3 regions of the Salinicola sp. MIT1003 genome follow, and region 1 is predicted to be linked to each of the others. Evidence: predicted binding sites of a transcription regulator. Region 1 holds the regulator's gene; each other region holds the start of a gene.
The links. The regulator sigma-54, encoded in region 1, starts transcription at its own class of promoters, with help from an activator protein. The targets are predictions, from matches to a motif close to TGGCACNNNNNTTGCTNT.
Positions count from the first base shown of each region.

Region 1 (4,154 bases):
CGTTCAACAGGACCGGGAAGCGCTCCAGCGCTTCCGGCAGGTTGCGGGCATCGATACTGACCGCCACGTTGGGGCGTGTGGGCGGGGCGCTGCGCAGTTCGTCGATCAGTGGCGCCAGCAGGTTGGCCGGGAGGTTGTCGATGGCATAGTAGCCCAGGTCTTCCAGTGCCTGCAGGGCGATCGATTTTCCCGAACCGGAGCGACCACTGATGATGACGAGTTGCATCTCTAGTAGCCGTTATCGCTGGGTTGGTGATGACGGATGGCATCGATCAGCGCGTCGTGCAGCGCTTGCTGAGTCTCTGCGTGACGCAACTGCTGTCTGACGCTGCCCTGATTCATGACGCCGGCGACTTCGGCCAGTAGCGAAAGGTGGGTATCGTCCGCTTCCTCCGGTACCAGCAGCACGAATACCAGATCCACCGGTTCACCATCGATCGCGTCGAAGTCGATGGCGTCCTTCAGGCGCATGAATCCCGCGATCGGCCCCTTGCAGTGAGGGCTGCGCGCGTGGGGGATGGCAACGCCGTTGCCGATCCCCGTGCTGCCCAGTCGCTCACGGCCGATCAGGCGGCTGAAGACTTCCTGGCTGTCCAGGCTGGGTGTGTTTTGGGCGATGAAGGTGCTGAAAAATTCCAGCAGACGTTTTTTGCTGCCCCCCGTGACCCCGTAAAGGGTGCGTTCGGGAGGCAGAATGCTTTCCAGTGTCATCATCAGGCGTTAACGGGCGCCGGCGCCTTGGGCGCGGGCTTGTGCCTTCTCTTTGTGTTTGACCAGTTGACGGTCGAGTTTGTCGGCCAGTGAATCGATGGCGGCATACATGTCGGTATCGCTGGCTTCGGCGTGCAGATCGCCGCCTGCGGCATGCAGGGTACAGGCTGCCTGTTGGCGCTCCTTCTCGACACTCAGGGTGACCTGAACATTGGTGATGTTGTCGTAGTGACGCTCCAAACGAACGAGTTTTTCTCCGACATAGTCCCGGAGGGCATCGGTCAGCTCGACATGGTGGCCGGTAACGTTCACTTGCATGACACACTCCTGTTGCGGCAGATGGCACTTTTGATTGTAACCCTTTTCAGGTCACTGCAAAGGCATCGTGATCGATATCGCCCGGTTTGGCGAGCCCTGGATCGATTTTGCCTCGTCGTGCAGTCGGGACGTCAGGAAAGGCGCTTGCGTTCGCTGGACGAGGGAATGCCCATGGCTTCCCGATATTTGGCCACGGTGCGCCTGGCAACGCAGATATCGGACTGGGCAAGCAATTCGACCAATTTGCTGTCCGAGAGCGGCTTCCTGGGGGGCTCTTCGCCGATGAACTTCTTGATCCGGGCGCGAATCGCCGTGCTCGAATAGCTGTCGCCTTCCCCGCGCTGACCGCCCACCTGGCTCGAGAAGAAGTACTTGAGCTCGAACACGCCGCGTGGCGTGTGGATGTACTTCTGGGTCGTGACACGGGAAATCGTCGACTCGTGCATGTCGACGCTACCGGCGATATCGGCCAGGATCAGCGGCTTCATGGCTTCTTCGCCGCGCTCGAGGAAATCGACCTGGCGCGACATGATCTCCCGGCCGACACGCAGCAGCGTGTCGTTGCGGCTCGACAGGCTCTTGAGCAGCCAGCGGGCCTCTTGCAGATGCTGGCGCAGGAAGGTGTTGTCGTCACTCTTGTCGGCGCGCTTGATCAGGGCGGCGTAGTCGGGCTGGATGCGCAGACGCGGCAGCGCCTCGGCGTTGAGCTCGATGCGCCAGCCCTCGGGGGAGGGCGTGGCGACGAGGTCGGGAATCACGTAGTCGTCGCGGCTGGTATCGAAGCGCTGCCCGGGGCGTGGTTCGAGCGTGCGGATCATTGCGATGACGCTGTCGAGTTCGTCGTCCTCGAGCCGCAGTCGGCGTTTGAGCAGTCGCCGATCGTTGCCAGCCAAGGCCTCAAGAAACTGGCGCACCAGGCGTTTGGCTTGTGGCAGCAGCGGGGTATCCGTGTCCAGCGTGCCGAGCTGGAGCAGCAGGCATTCGCGCAGGTCGCGGGCGCCGACCCCGGTGGGGTCGAACTGCTGCAGGCGCATCAGCATGTGTTCGAGATCCGCCGTGGTCACGCGGTCGCCGCGCTGGGTGCGGAGGCTGAGGGCCAGCTCGTCGAGCGAGCCGGTGAAGTAGCCGTCGTCATTGATCGCGTCGATCAGACATTCGCCCAGCTCGCGCTCGCGGTCGTCGAAATCGCCCATCGCCATCTGCCACAAAAGGTGGTCGTGCAGACTGGTGGCAGCGGCGTTGCGGTCGAAATCCGGCGCCTCTTCGCTGCCACTGCTGCTGCCCAGCGATCCGGCGGTGGCGTCCTGATAGGTGTCGCTCCAGTCGCTGTCGAGCGCCAGCTCTTCGGGAATGTCGCTGGACCAGTCGTCTTCCGGCGTCTCCTGGGTCTCCTGCTCCGAGTACGGCTCTTCCAGCTCCAGCATCGGATTGGATTCGAGCGCTTGTTGAATCTCCTGGCACAGGTCGAGCGTCGACAGCTGCAGCAGTTGAATCGCCTGCTGAAGCTGAGGCGTCATGGTCAACTGCGTGCCGACTCTGAGTTGCAGCGAAGGCTTCATGGACATGGCGAAACGGACGTCATAATCAACGAGGGAATAGCCACGTTACTGATTGATCTGACGACATGCAACGATTTATGCAAGAAACATGCCACTAAGGGCGGCTCAGGTAGGGCTGGCCGCCGGAAAGAAACAGGATAGGGCGGGAAATCGGATTATAACCGGAATTCGTGGCCAAGATAGACGTCGCGAACGCGCTGGTTGTCGAGGATGGCATCCGGGCGGCCCTCGGCAATGATCTGTCCGTCGCCGACGATGTAGGCGTTGTCGCAGATGTCCAGCGTTTCGCGCACGTTGTGATCGGTGATGAGAACGCCGATCTCCCGATCGCGGAGCTGGCGGATGATGCTCTTGATATCACCGACCGAGATCGGATCGACGCCGGCGAAGGGCTCGTCGAGCAGGACAAAGGCCGGCTCCGTGGCCAGCGCGCGGGCGATCTCGACGCGCCGGCGTTCGCCGCCGGACAGGCTCATGCCGAGGTTGTCGCGAATATGGTCGACGTGAAAATCGGCGAGCAGCCGCTCGAGCTGTTCGCGTCGCCCGGCGCGGTCCAGATCCTTGCGCGTCTCGAGAATGGCCATGATGTTGTCGGCGACACTCAGTTTGCGAAAGATCGAGGCTTCCTGCGGCAGATAACCGATCCCGGCTCGGGCCCGGTCGTGCATCGGTGCACGGCTGAGGTCGTGGTCGTCAATATGAACGCTGCCGGCATCGGCCTTGACCAGGCCGACGATCATGTAGAAGGAGGTGGTCTTGCCGGCGCCGTTGGGGCCGAGCAGGCCAACGATGCTGCCCTGGCGCAGGGTCAGGCTGAAATCGTGGACGACGCGACGTCCCTTGTAGCTCTTGGCCAGATTGGCGGCCGTTAGCGTTTTCATGGATACGGTCCTTGTGGCGACGCGGCGCAGAGCGATTCGGGCCCGGTGGGCATGGTCGGAAACAGAGCCCGAATCTTCTCTGGAGTCATGACTGTAAGAACTATTGGGACGGCTGCTCGGAAGCGTTGCGCGGCGTGAGGGTCATGCGAACGCGACCGTCGCCGCTGCCGTCGCCGTCCTGGCTGGAACGAGCCTGGACGCGGCGCGAGTCGAGATAGTATTCGACGTAGGCGCCATCGAAGGTGTCGCCGGCCTGATGCAGTTCGGCGTTGCCGACCAGTTCCACGCGGCGCTCGGCGGCATGATAGATGACGGTATCGCCCCACCCCTTGACGATCGCTTCGTCGGGGGCCGGCCGCTGTTCGAGATAGGCGCGCTCGCCACCGCCGCCCTTGGCTGTGACCTGGCTGACCTGGCCGTCGTCGGCTCGCTGGATGTCGACGCGTGCGGCCTTCAGGTTCATGCTGCCTTGCTGCATGTCGACGCTGCCGGTATAGACCGCGGTACCCTGACGGTCGTCGAGCTCGAGCTGGTCGGCGGCGATCTCGATCGGCGCGCTGGCATCGCTTTCCAGTGCCATGGTCGGAAGGCTGGTGAAGCCCAGCGCGGTAAGCACCAGGAGTTGGCCGAGTTCTCGCCTCATGATCCTTGATCCTCAGATTGCTGTGACTGGGATTGCTGTGAT
Region 1 covers NZ_MCAP01000058.1:92,560-96,713, reverse strand. Annotated here, with positions in the region: gene rapZ (RNase adapter RapZ) at 1-226, opposite strand, end outside; gene ptsN (PTS IIA-like nitrogen regulatory protein PtsN) at 229-711, opposite strand; gene raiA (ribosome-associated translation inhibitor RaiA) at 721-1,029, opposite strand; gene BC443_RS16355 (RNA polymerase factor sigma-54) at 1,161-2,594, opposite strand; gene lptB (LPS export ABC transporter ATP-binding protein) at 2,744-3,469, opposite strand; gene lptA (lipopolysaccharide transport periplasmic protein LptA) at 3,570-4,112, opposite strand; gene lptC (LPS export ABC transporter periplasmic protein LptC) at 4,109-4,154, opposite strand, start outside.

Region 2 (4,154 bases), on a different contig from region 1:
CTGACCGAGCCGCACTGCGGCACCGACCTGGGGTTGATCAAGACCCGCGCCGTGCCCGATGGCAGCGGCGGCTACGCCATTACCGGCAGCAAGATCTGGATTACCGGCGGCGAGCACGACCTGACCGAGAATATCGTCCATCTGGTGCTGGCCAAGCTGCCGGAGGCGCCCGCAGGCGCCAAGGGCATCTCGCTGTTTCTGGTGCCCAAGCGACAGGTGCTGGAGGACGGCTCGCTTGGCGGTGCCAACGGTGTGGTTTGTGGCGGCCTCGAACACAAGATGGGCATCAAGGGCAGCGCCACCTGTGTCATGCACTTCGAAGCGGCCAGAGGCATCCTGATCGGCGAGCCGCACCAGGGGCTGGCGACGATGTTCACCATGATGAACTATGAGCGGCTTTCGATCGGCCTCCAGGGGCTGGGATTGGGCGAGATGGCCTATCAGGGCGCGATGGCGTTCGCCCGCGAGCGACGCCAGAGCCGGGCGCCCGGCGGCGCTGCCGAGCCGGACCAGACTGCCGATCCGATTCTCGTCCACCCTGACGTGCGGCGCATGGCGCTCGACGCCCGTGCGTGGAATGAAGGGGGGCGACTGTTCGCGGCGTTCGTGGCGAGCGAGCTCGACCGCGCCAAATACCATCCCGATGCCGAGGTGCGCGAAGCCTCGGCGGATCTGATCGCGTTATTGACCCCGGTAGCCAAGGCGTTCCTGACCGATCGTGGCTTCGCGGCCACGGTGGAGGCGCAGCAGCTCTATGGCGGCAGCGGTTACTGCGTCGAATGGGGCGCGGAACAGTACGTGCGCGATGCCCGTATCGCGATGATCTACGAAGGTACCAACGGCATCCAGGCGATGGATCTGGTCGGACGCAAGTTGACGCGCAACCGGGGGGCGTACGTGAAGCGCCTCGCCGAGCGGATGCGGGAAGATCTCGGCGGCGGCGAGGATATCGAAGCGTCGCCGCTACAACCATTCCGGGAGGCGGCGGTGCGTGAACTGGAGAGGCTCGAGCGGGTCAGTGCCGCGCTGATCGAGGCCGCCGGGAAGGATCCGGCTGCCGCGGGCGCGGCGGCCCACGATTATCTGCATCTGCTGGGCCACGCGCTCTATGCCTGGATGTGGTTCAAGGCCGCCCGCGCGGCGCATCGCGGTCTGTCCGGGAACGGCCCGGCCGGGAAAGACTTCTATCAGGCGAAGCTGGTCGTGGGGCGGCACTTCCTGGAGCGCCAGTTGCCGCGAAACGAGTCGCTGGAGCGTCAGATCGCTGCCGGCCCGGAAGGGCTGATGGCACTGGATCGGCATCTGTTCTAGTTCTGCCACCCTCTCTGCCGGTTGTCCCGGCCCCGCCAATCCCGGCTTCGTCGATCCCGTCCCCATCGACCCTGGCCGTGCGGCGCGCACCGAGCGCCGCCGCTTCGTGTCTCATCGCTGTGTCGGTTCGAGGACTTTTCGAGCCGACCTCGGCGGCCTGCCAATGTCCCCATGCACTCTCATGAAGCGCCAATCGTAATGGCGTTATCTTTTTGCTCAAAAAGGGTGCAATGACTGCGCAGCTTCGGCAGTGAATGCACCATTAACGACAATTTGGCGCTGCCCAAGGGATTTCGTTTGCACCAATTTCTGGCTCATTGACGGAATTTACCGTGCTTTTCGCTCTTTTTTGTATACGAGAATCACAAGGGTGGCGATCAAGGCACGAAAAATGCATAAGGTTCTTCGATCGATAGTCGCGTCTGGTGCACGGCTATCCACGACATCAGGCCGATCACCAAGGGTCATGACCAGGAGAACCCAATGACAACAACCTCCCTTCGCAAGTTGATTGCCGGTTCCAGCATCGCGCTGGGGCTGACCGGTTTCGGTAGTGCTGCCATTGCCCAGGAACAGACGCAGGACAATGGCCCGATTCGTGTCGGCATTCTGCATTCGCTCTCCGGCACCATGGCCATCAGCGAGTCGACGCTCAAGGACGAAATGCTGATGCTGATCGACAAGCAGAACGACGCTGGCGGTCTGCTCGGTCGCCAGCTCGAGCCGGTGGTGATGGACCCGGCATCGGACTGGTCGCTCTACGCCGAACAGGCTCGCGACATGCTGACCGGCGACGATCGCGTCGACGTCATCTTCGGCAACTGGACCTCCGCATCCCGCAAGGCGGTGCTGCCGGTGGTGGAGGAGCTCAACGGGCTGCTGTTCTACCCGGTGCAGTACGAAGGCGAGGAGTCATCGGAGAATATCTTCTACACCGGCGCCGCACCCAATCAGCAGGCGATTCCGGCCGTCGACTACCTGATGAGCCAGGGCGTCGAGCGCTGGGCGCTGCTGGGCACCGACTACGTCTACCCGCGCACCACCAACAAGATCCTCGAAGCCTATCTCAAGGCGAACGGCGTCGCCGGCGACGACATCATGATCAACTACACGCCGTTCGGTTTCAGCGACTGGCAGTCGATCGTCTCGCAGGTCAAGGATTTCGGCAGCCAGGGCAAGAAGACCGCCGTCGTCTCGACCATCAACGGCGATGCCAACGTACCGTTCTACAACGAACTCGCCAACCAGGGCATTTCGGCGGGCGACATCCCTGTGGTGGCTTTCTCGGTGGGCGAGCAGGAGCTGACCGGTATCGATACCGCACCGCTGGTTGGTCACATGGCGGCGTGGAACTATTTCATGAGCGTCGACAGCGACGCCAACTATGACTTTATCGACGACTGGGTCACCTACACCGGCAATGACGAAGCGGTGACCAACGATCCGATGGAGGCGCATTACATCGGCTTCAACATGTGGGCCCAGGCAGTCAAGAAGGCCGGGACCACTGATGTCGACGCGGTCAAGGATTCGATCATCGGCGTGACCGTGCCCAATCTCTCGGGCGGCGCTTCCACCATGATGCCCAACCACCACATTACCAAGCCGGTGATGATCGGCGAGATCCAGGACGACGGGCAGTTCAGCGTGGTCTGGCAGACGCCGACGACGGTTGCCGGCGATGCCTGGTCGGACTACCTGCCGGACTCCAAGAACCTGATCAGCGACTGGAGAGCACCGCTGCGCTGCGGCAAGCTCGACGTCGAGTCGATGACCTGCGAAGACGGCCCGGGCGCCGAATGAAGCCAGGCCGCCGGCGCTCGAACGGGCGCCGGCGGCATCGAGCAGAACCTGGGGCGGACACCGCACCGAAAGGGCGGTGTCGAGGAACGAACATGATCAAGACTCAACACTTGGCAGGCCGTTGTCTGACGCGCCTGCTGATGCATTCCGTGCTGCTGTGCCTGCTGATGGCATGGGGCCTTTCCGTTAGCCAGACGGCGGCGGCCGCTGTCAGTGATGCGCAGGCCCGAGCGCTGCTGGAAGCGCTCGACACGCGCAGCTTCCAGGCCAAGGGCGACGCCGCCCAGGCGATCGCCGAGAGCGGCGCCGAGCAGAAGACGCGCTGGCTGCAGGCACTGCTCGACGGCCGCCTGGGCAAGGAGCGTCGCGGCGAGCGTTTCTACATCATCACCGATGACAGCGGCCGCGAGTGGCCGATCATCGATGCCATCACGTTCGAGGACGCCGGTACCGGCACACGACGCACGGTCGAGGCGTTCAAGATCAACAACGATCTGCGCACCCGTATCCAGGGGCTGCTGGCCTCGCTCTCCCTGAGTGCCGGCGACGAGGCCTCTCGGCTGGCGGCCGCCGGGCGTATGATCGGCGAAGTCACGGCCGACAACGCCGATAGCGTTCGCGCCATGCGCGACGACGAGGAGAGCCAATCCGTTCGCGGCCAGCTCGATGTCGCGCTGGCGCTCTACGATGTCCAGCAAGGCGATATCGACGCGTTAGAAACCCTGCGCGGCAATCTCGATACGCGGGTGCGCAACACGTTGACCCCGATCGCCGCCGGTGATTCCGAGCTCGCCGCCGAGGCGCAGTCGGTCCTTGGCGGCATCGAGAGCAAGCGCGCCTGGTACGACCGTGCACAGACGCTGTTCTTCGGCCTCAGTGCCGGTTCGATTCTGGTGCTGGCGGCGATCGGTCTGGCGATCACCTTTGGCGTCATGGGCGTGATCAACATGGCCCATGGCGAGCTGATCATGATCGGCGCCTATACCACCTGGCTGATCCAGCAGGCACTACCGGGGCAGCCGGGACTGGCGCTGGCGCTG
Region 2 covers NZ_MCAP01000013.1:15,637-19,790, reverse strand. Annotated here, with positions in the region: gene BC443_RS07815 (acyl-CoA dehydrogenase C-terminal domain-containing protein) at 1-1,311, shown strand, start outside; gene urtA (urea ABC transporter substrate-binding protein) at 1,795-3,114, shown strand; gene urtB (urea ABC transporter permease subunit UrtB) at 3,207-4,154, shown strand, end outside.
Region 2: urtA (urea ABC transporter substrate-binding protein) is a predicted target of sigma-54. The motif match lies at 1,692-1,709, and genes of this name have one in related genera.

Region 3 (4,154 bases), on a different contig from region 1:
ATTCGGCCAACTGCGGATCGGGGAGATCCCGCTCCAGCAACTGCGCGGCGCCGCGGATGCCACCCAGTGGATTCTTGACCTCGTGGGCGAGGCCGCGCATCAGCACCTTGACCGTCTCCTGGCGCGCGATCAGCGCCTCCTCGCGGGAAATTCGCAATAGCCGATCCCGCGGCTCGATCTCGAGCAGCAGTTCGCGGCTGGTGATCGGCGTCGCGGTGAAATCCACCGTGATCACTTCCCCGGCGGTCAGCACCATCGCCGCTTCCCGCTGCGTGTAGGGATGAAACTCCTGCATCGCCTTGAGCAGTACCTGTCGGATGCTGCCGTCCTCGCCGTTCAGGCACTCCAGCCAATGGCCGACCACCCGGGGCCGGCTCGCGGCCAGTAGCGCCTCGGCGGCAGGGTTGAGCCAGCGCACGTGCAGATGTTCGTCGAGTAGCAGGACGGCGGTCGTCAAGTGCTCCAGCAAACGTTGATACATGCGTCGTTCCATCGTGGTGATCCGGTATGTGCTTATACAGTGCAAAAACCGCGCCACTCCCCGATTTCGCTCAGGACCGGGAAACGCTCGATAGCAACCAAGCCTTCATTCACCAAAATGGTGCAATTCTCAAATCGCTGCCTATCGATTATTCGAATTCGGGTTATTGGGATTGGCGGGCAGGTTGACGCTGGCCCGCTGGACGTAGAGCGTCACCGCTGGCGTCGACAGCCGCACCTGGCCCTGAGCGTCCAGCAGCTCAGCCTGGATCTGGTGCTCGCCGCGCTCGAGCTGGCTCAGCGCGAACACGCTGGTATGCATCGGCGATTGACTCACCTTGCCGTCGACCCGGAGCTGAACGCGGTCGCCCGGCTGCAGTTCGGGCTCGATCGCCAATTGCACCTGAACGTTGCCGCCCTGGCCGGTCGGCAGGGTCTCGCCATTGCTCGGGCTGGTGATCGCAAAGCGCTCGTAGTCGACCGCCGAAGGCGATGTCGGCGTCGACTCGGCCGGGCGCGAGCGGCTTTCGACCTCTGCCGGATCGACCACCGTAATGGGCTTGAGATCGACCCGGTTGCCCTGTCCGGGCTCGTCGCTATAGACCACGTTGCCGTTGGCATCGACATGCCGATAGACCGGGGCCGCCAGTGCCGGCAACGCCAGCAGCAGCGCCACGCCGCCGATCATCCATCCAACCCGTCGTGCTTGCATCGTTCTTCCCTCCTTATTCGCCTGCCGGGCATGATATCCCGGCTCAACGGCCAGCAGCGGCCAGGAACCGCAGAGCTTGAAGGTGCCGCTCCCCTGCCGACAAAAAAAGCCCCACCGAGGTGGGGCTTTTCGTCAGGCCAAGGTGTGAACCTCAGACACTGTAGTAGAGGTCGAACTCGACCGGATGCGTCGCCAGACGCAGGCGCTCGACGTCTTCGTTCTTCAGCTCGATATAGGCATCGATCATGTCGTCGGTGAACACGTTGCCTTCGGTCAGGAAGGCGCGATCGGCATCGAGCGCTGCCAGCGCCTGATCGAGGCTGGTGGCCACGGTCGGGACCTTCTTGCCTTCTTCCGGCGGCAGATCGTACAAGTTCTTGTCCATGGCGTCGCCAGGATGGATCTTGTTCTTGATGCCGTCGATACCGGCCATCAGCATCGCCGCGAACGCCAGGTACGGGTTGGCGGTCGGGTCGGGGAAGCGAGTCTCGACGCGCTTGCCCTTCGGGTTGGAAGTGTACGGAATACGAATGGACGCAGAGCGGTTACGCGCGCTGTAGGCGAGCATGACCGGCGCTTCGAAGCCCGGCACCAGACGCTTGTAGGAGTTCGTCGAAGCATTGGTGAAGGCGTTCAGCGCGCGTGCGTGCTTGATGATGCCGCCAATGTAGTACAGCGCCATTTCGGACAGACCGGCGTACTCGTCGCCCGCGAACTGGTTCTGGCCATCTTTCCAGAAGGACTGGTGAACGTGCATCCCGGAACCGTTGTCACCGACCAGCGGCTTGGGCATGAAGGTTGCCGTCTTGCCGTAGGCGTGCGCCACGTTGTGGATGACGTACTTCATCTCCTGAACTTCGTCGGCCTTCTTCACCAGGGTGTTGAACTTGACGCCGATTTCGTTCTGACCGGCGTTGGCCACCTCGTGGTGATGCACTTCGACGCTCTGGCCGATCGCCTGCAGCGTGTTACACATCGCGCTGCGGATATCGTGGAAGCTGTCGACCGGCGGCACGGGGAAATAGCCACCCTTGACGCGCGGACGGTGGGCCAGGTTGCCACCTTCGACCTGACGATCGGTGGACCAGGCGCCCTCTTCGGAAGAGATCTTGTACATGGAGCCTTCGATATCGGTCTTCCAATGCACTTCGTCGAAGATGAAGAACTCGGGCTCCGGACCGAAGAAAGCGGTGTCGCCCAGGCCGGTGCTGTTCAGATAGGCTTCGGCACGCTTGGCGATGGAGCGCGGATCGCGCTCGTAGCCCTGCATGGTGGCCGGCTCGATGATGTCGCAGCGCAGGATCAGCGTGGAGTCTTCGGTGAACGGATCGAGGAAGGCGGTCCCGTCTTCCGGACGCAGAATCATGTCGGACTCGTTGATGCCCTTCCAGCCTTCGATGGAGGAGCCGTCGAACATCTGACCATCTTCAAAGAATTCCGCATCGACAGCACTGGCAGGAATCGTGACGTGCTGCTCCTTGCCCTTGGTATCGGTAAAGCGCAGATCCACCCACTTGACGTCGTGTTCTTCGATAAGGGCGAGGGTTTTCTCAGACATGTTGTCCTCCACTGTGAGCCATGGCTCGATTCGTTGGCGAATATCCAACACCGTTTTTTGGCATGCGTGTTTTGTAGCACGAAGTTAGCGCTCTTGCCCACGCGCACGCCGTTTTTACATAGTCATGCAGAGAATGTGCCAAAATGAAGCAGAATAGTGAGCGCCTGATATAACCGCATGACGAAAAAGATAATTTTGATTGGCCTCTGAATGCGAGATGCCCCTCGGGTGTGCACCGATCGTCAATCATGCATCAACAGGAATTGCTAAAAGCACCAATTTGGCGCATGACTTTCGCCATATGCACCAAAACGGAACATAAAGTCACGACAGGAAACTTTGCCGAAATCCGATACCCGACGGATACTGTTCTTACGCGCCGTGACTCATGGCGATCAATGACTCAGTAATGGAACTACCCATGCCCAGGCTGGATCGCACACAGGATGTGGTACAGCGCCTACGCGGTCACTGGCGTCTCAATCTCAGCGAGCCGCTATGGGGCCGAAGCGCCATTCTGGCACTGCGCCGGGTACTGGATGATGAAGCCGAGGCACGCCTGCCTCATCGCGCCGACTGGTGCCTGGGCCCGGACAGCTTTCAGCAGCTGCTGGAAAGTCTCAGCGACAGCGCCCAGATCGTCAGTCTGGAAAGCGCGCTGCAGCTTCATCACGATCAGTTGCCCCGCATCGCACTCACGTTCGATGGCGGCTGGCGCGACACGCTCAAGCAGGTGTCGCCCACGCTGGAGCGCATGGCGCTGCCGGCCAATGTCTTCCTCCCCTGCCCCATCGCCCAGCGGGCGTGGAGTTCCTGGCATGAAGCTCTCGGCGAAGCGCTATGGCATGAAGACACGGCCGAGCGTGCCGCCCGGCACCTGGTCGAGTCCGGTCTGCCCGTCCCGCCGGCTTGCATCGGCCGCCGGGACGAGCACTACAGCCAGGCGATCAAGACCTACATCGACGAGCTCGACCAGTCGTACAAGCCGGCCATGTTGCATGGTGTCGCCGCGACGCTGAACGCCGACGCGATTGTCTCCGGCGAGTCGCTGGACGCGTTCAGCATCCGGCGGCTCGAGCAATGCGGGCTTTTTCGTTTCGGCAGCCTGATACCGCCACGATTCACGACACGAGACGCCGGGACGCTGGCTCGGCTACGCGAGAGCCAGCACCAGCTGGCCATTCTGTGTCGTCATCCGCTGCCCATCGCGGCCGATGCCGATGTCGGCACCATCGCGGACGACGACCTAGCCCGGCTCGCGACCGGCGCAGGCATCGAACACGTCCTGACTCGCCGTGCAGGCTGGCTTGAGCCGTCCGTCGATACCGTACTCCTGCCCCGTTTCGTCATCACGCAGCCGGTCGCCAACAGCCCCGGGCGGCTGTTCGACTGGCTGCTGGGCAA
Region 3 covers NZ_MCAP01000011.1:54,699-58,852, forward strand. Annotated here, with positions in the region: gene glnL (nitrogen regulation protein NR(II)) at 1-481, opposite strand, end outside; gene BC443_RS05430 (DUF4124 domain-containing protein) at 623-1,192, opposite strand; gene glnA (glutamate--ammonia ligase) at 1,344-2,750, opposite strand; gene BC443_RS05440 (hypothetical protein) at 3,172-4,154, shown strand, end outside.
Region 3: glnA (glutamate--ammonia ligase) is a predicted target of sigma-54. The motif match lies at 2,874-2,891, and genes of this name have one in related genera.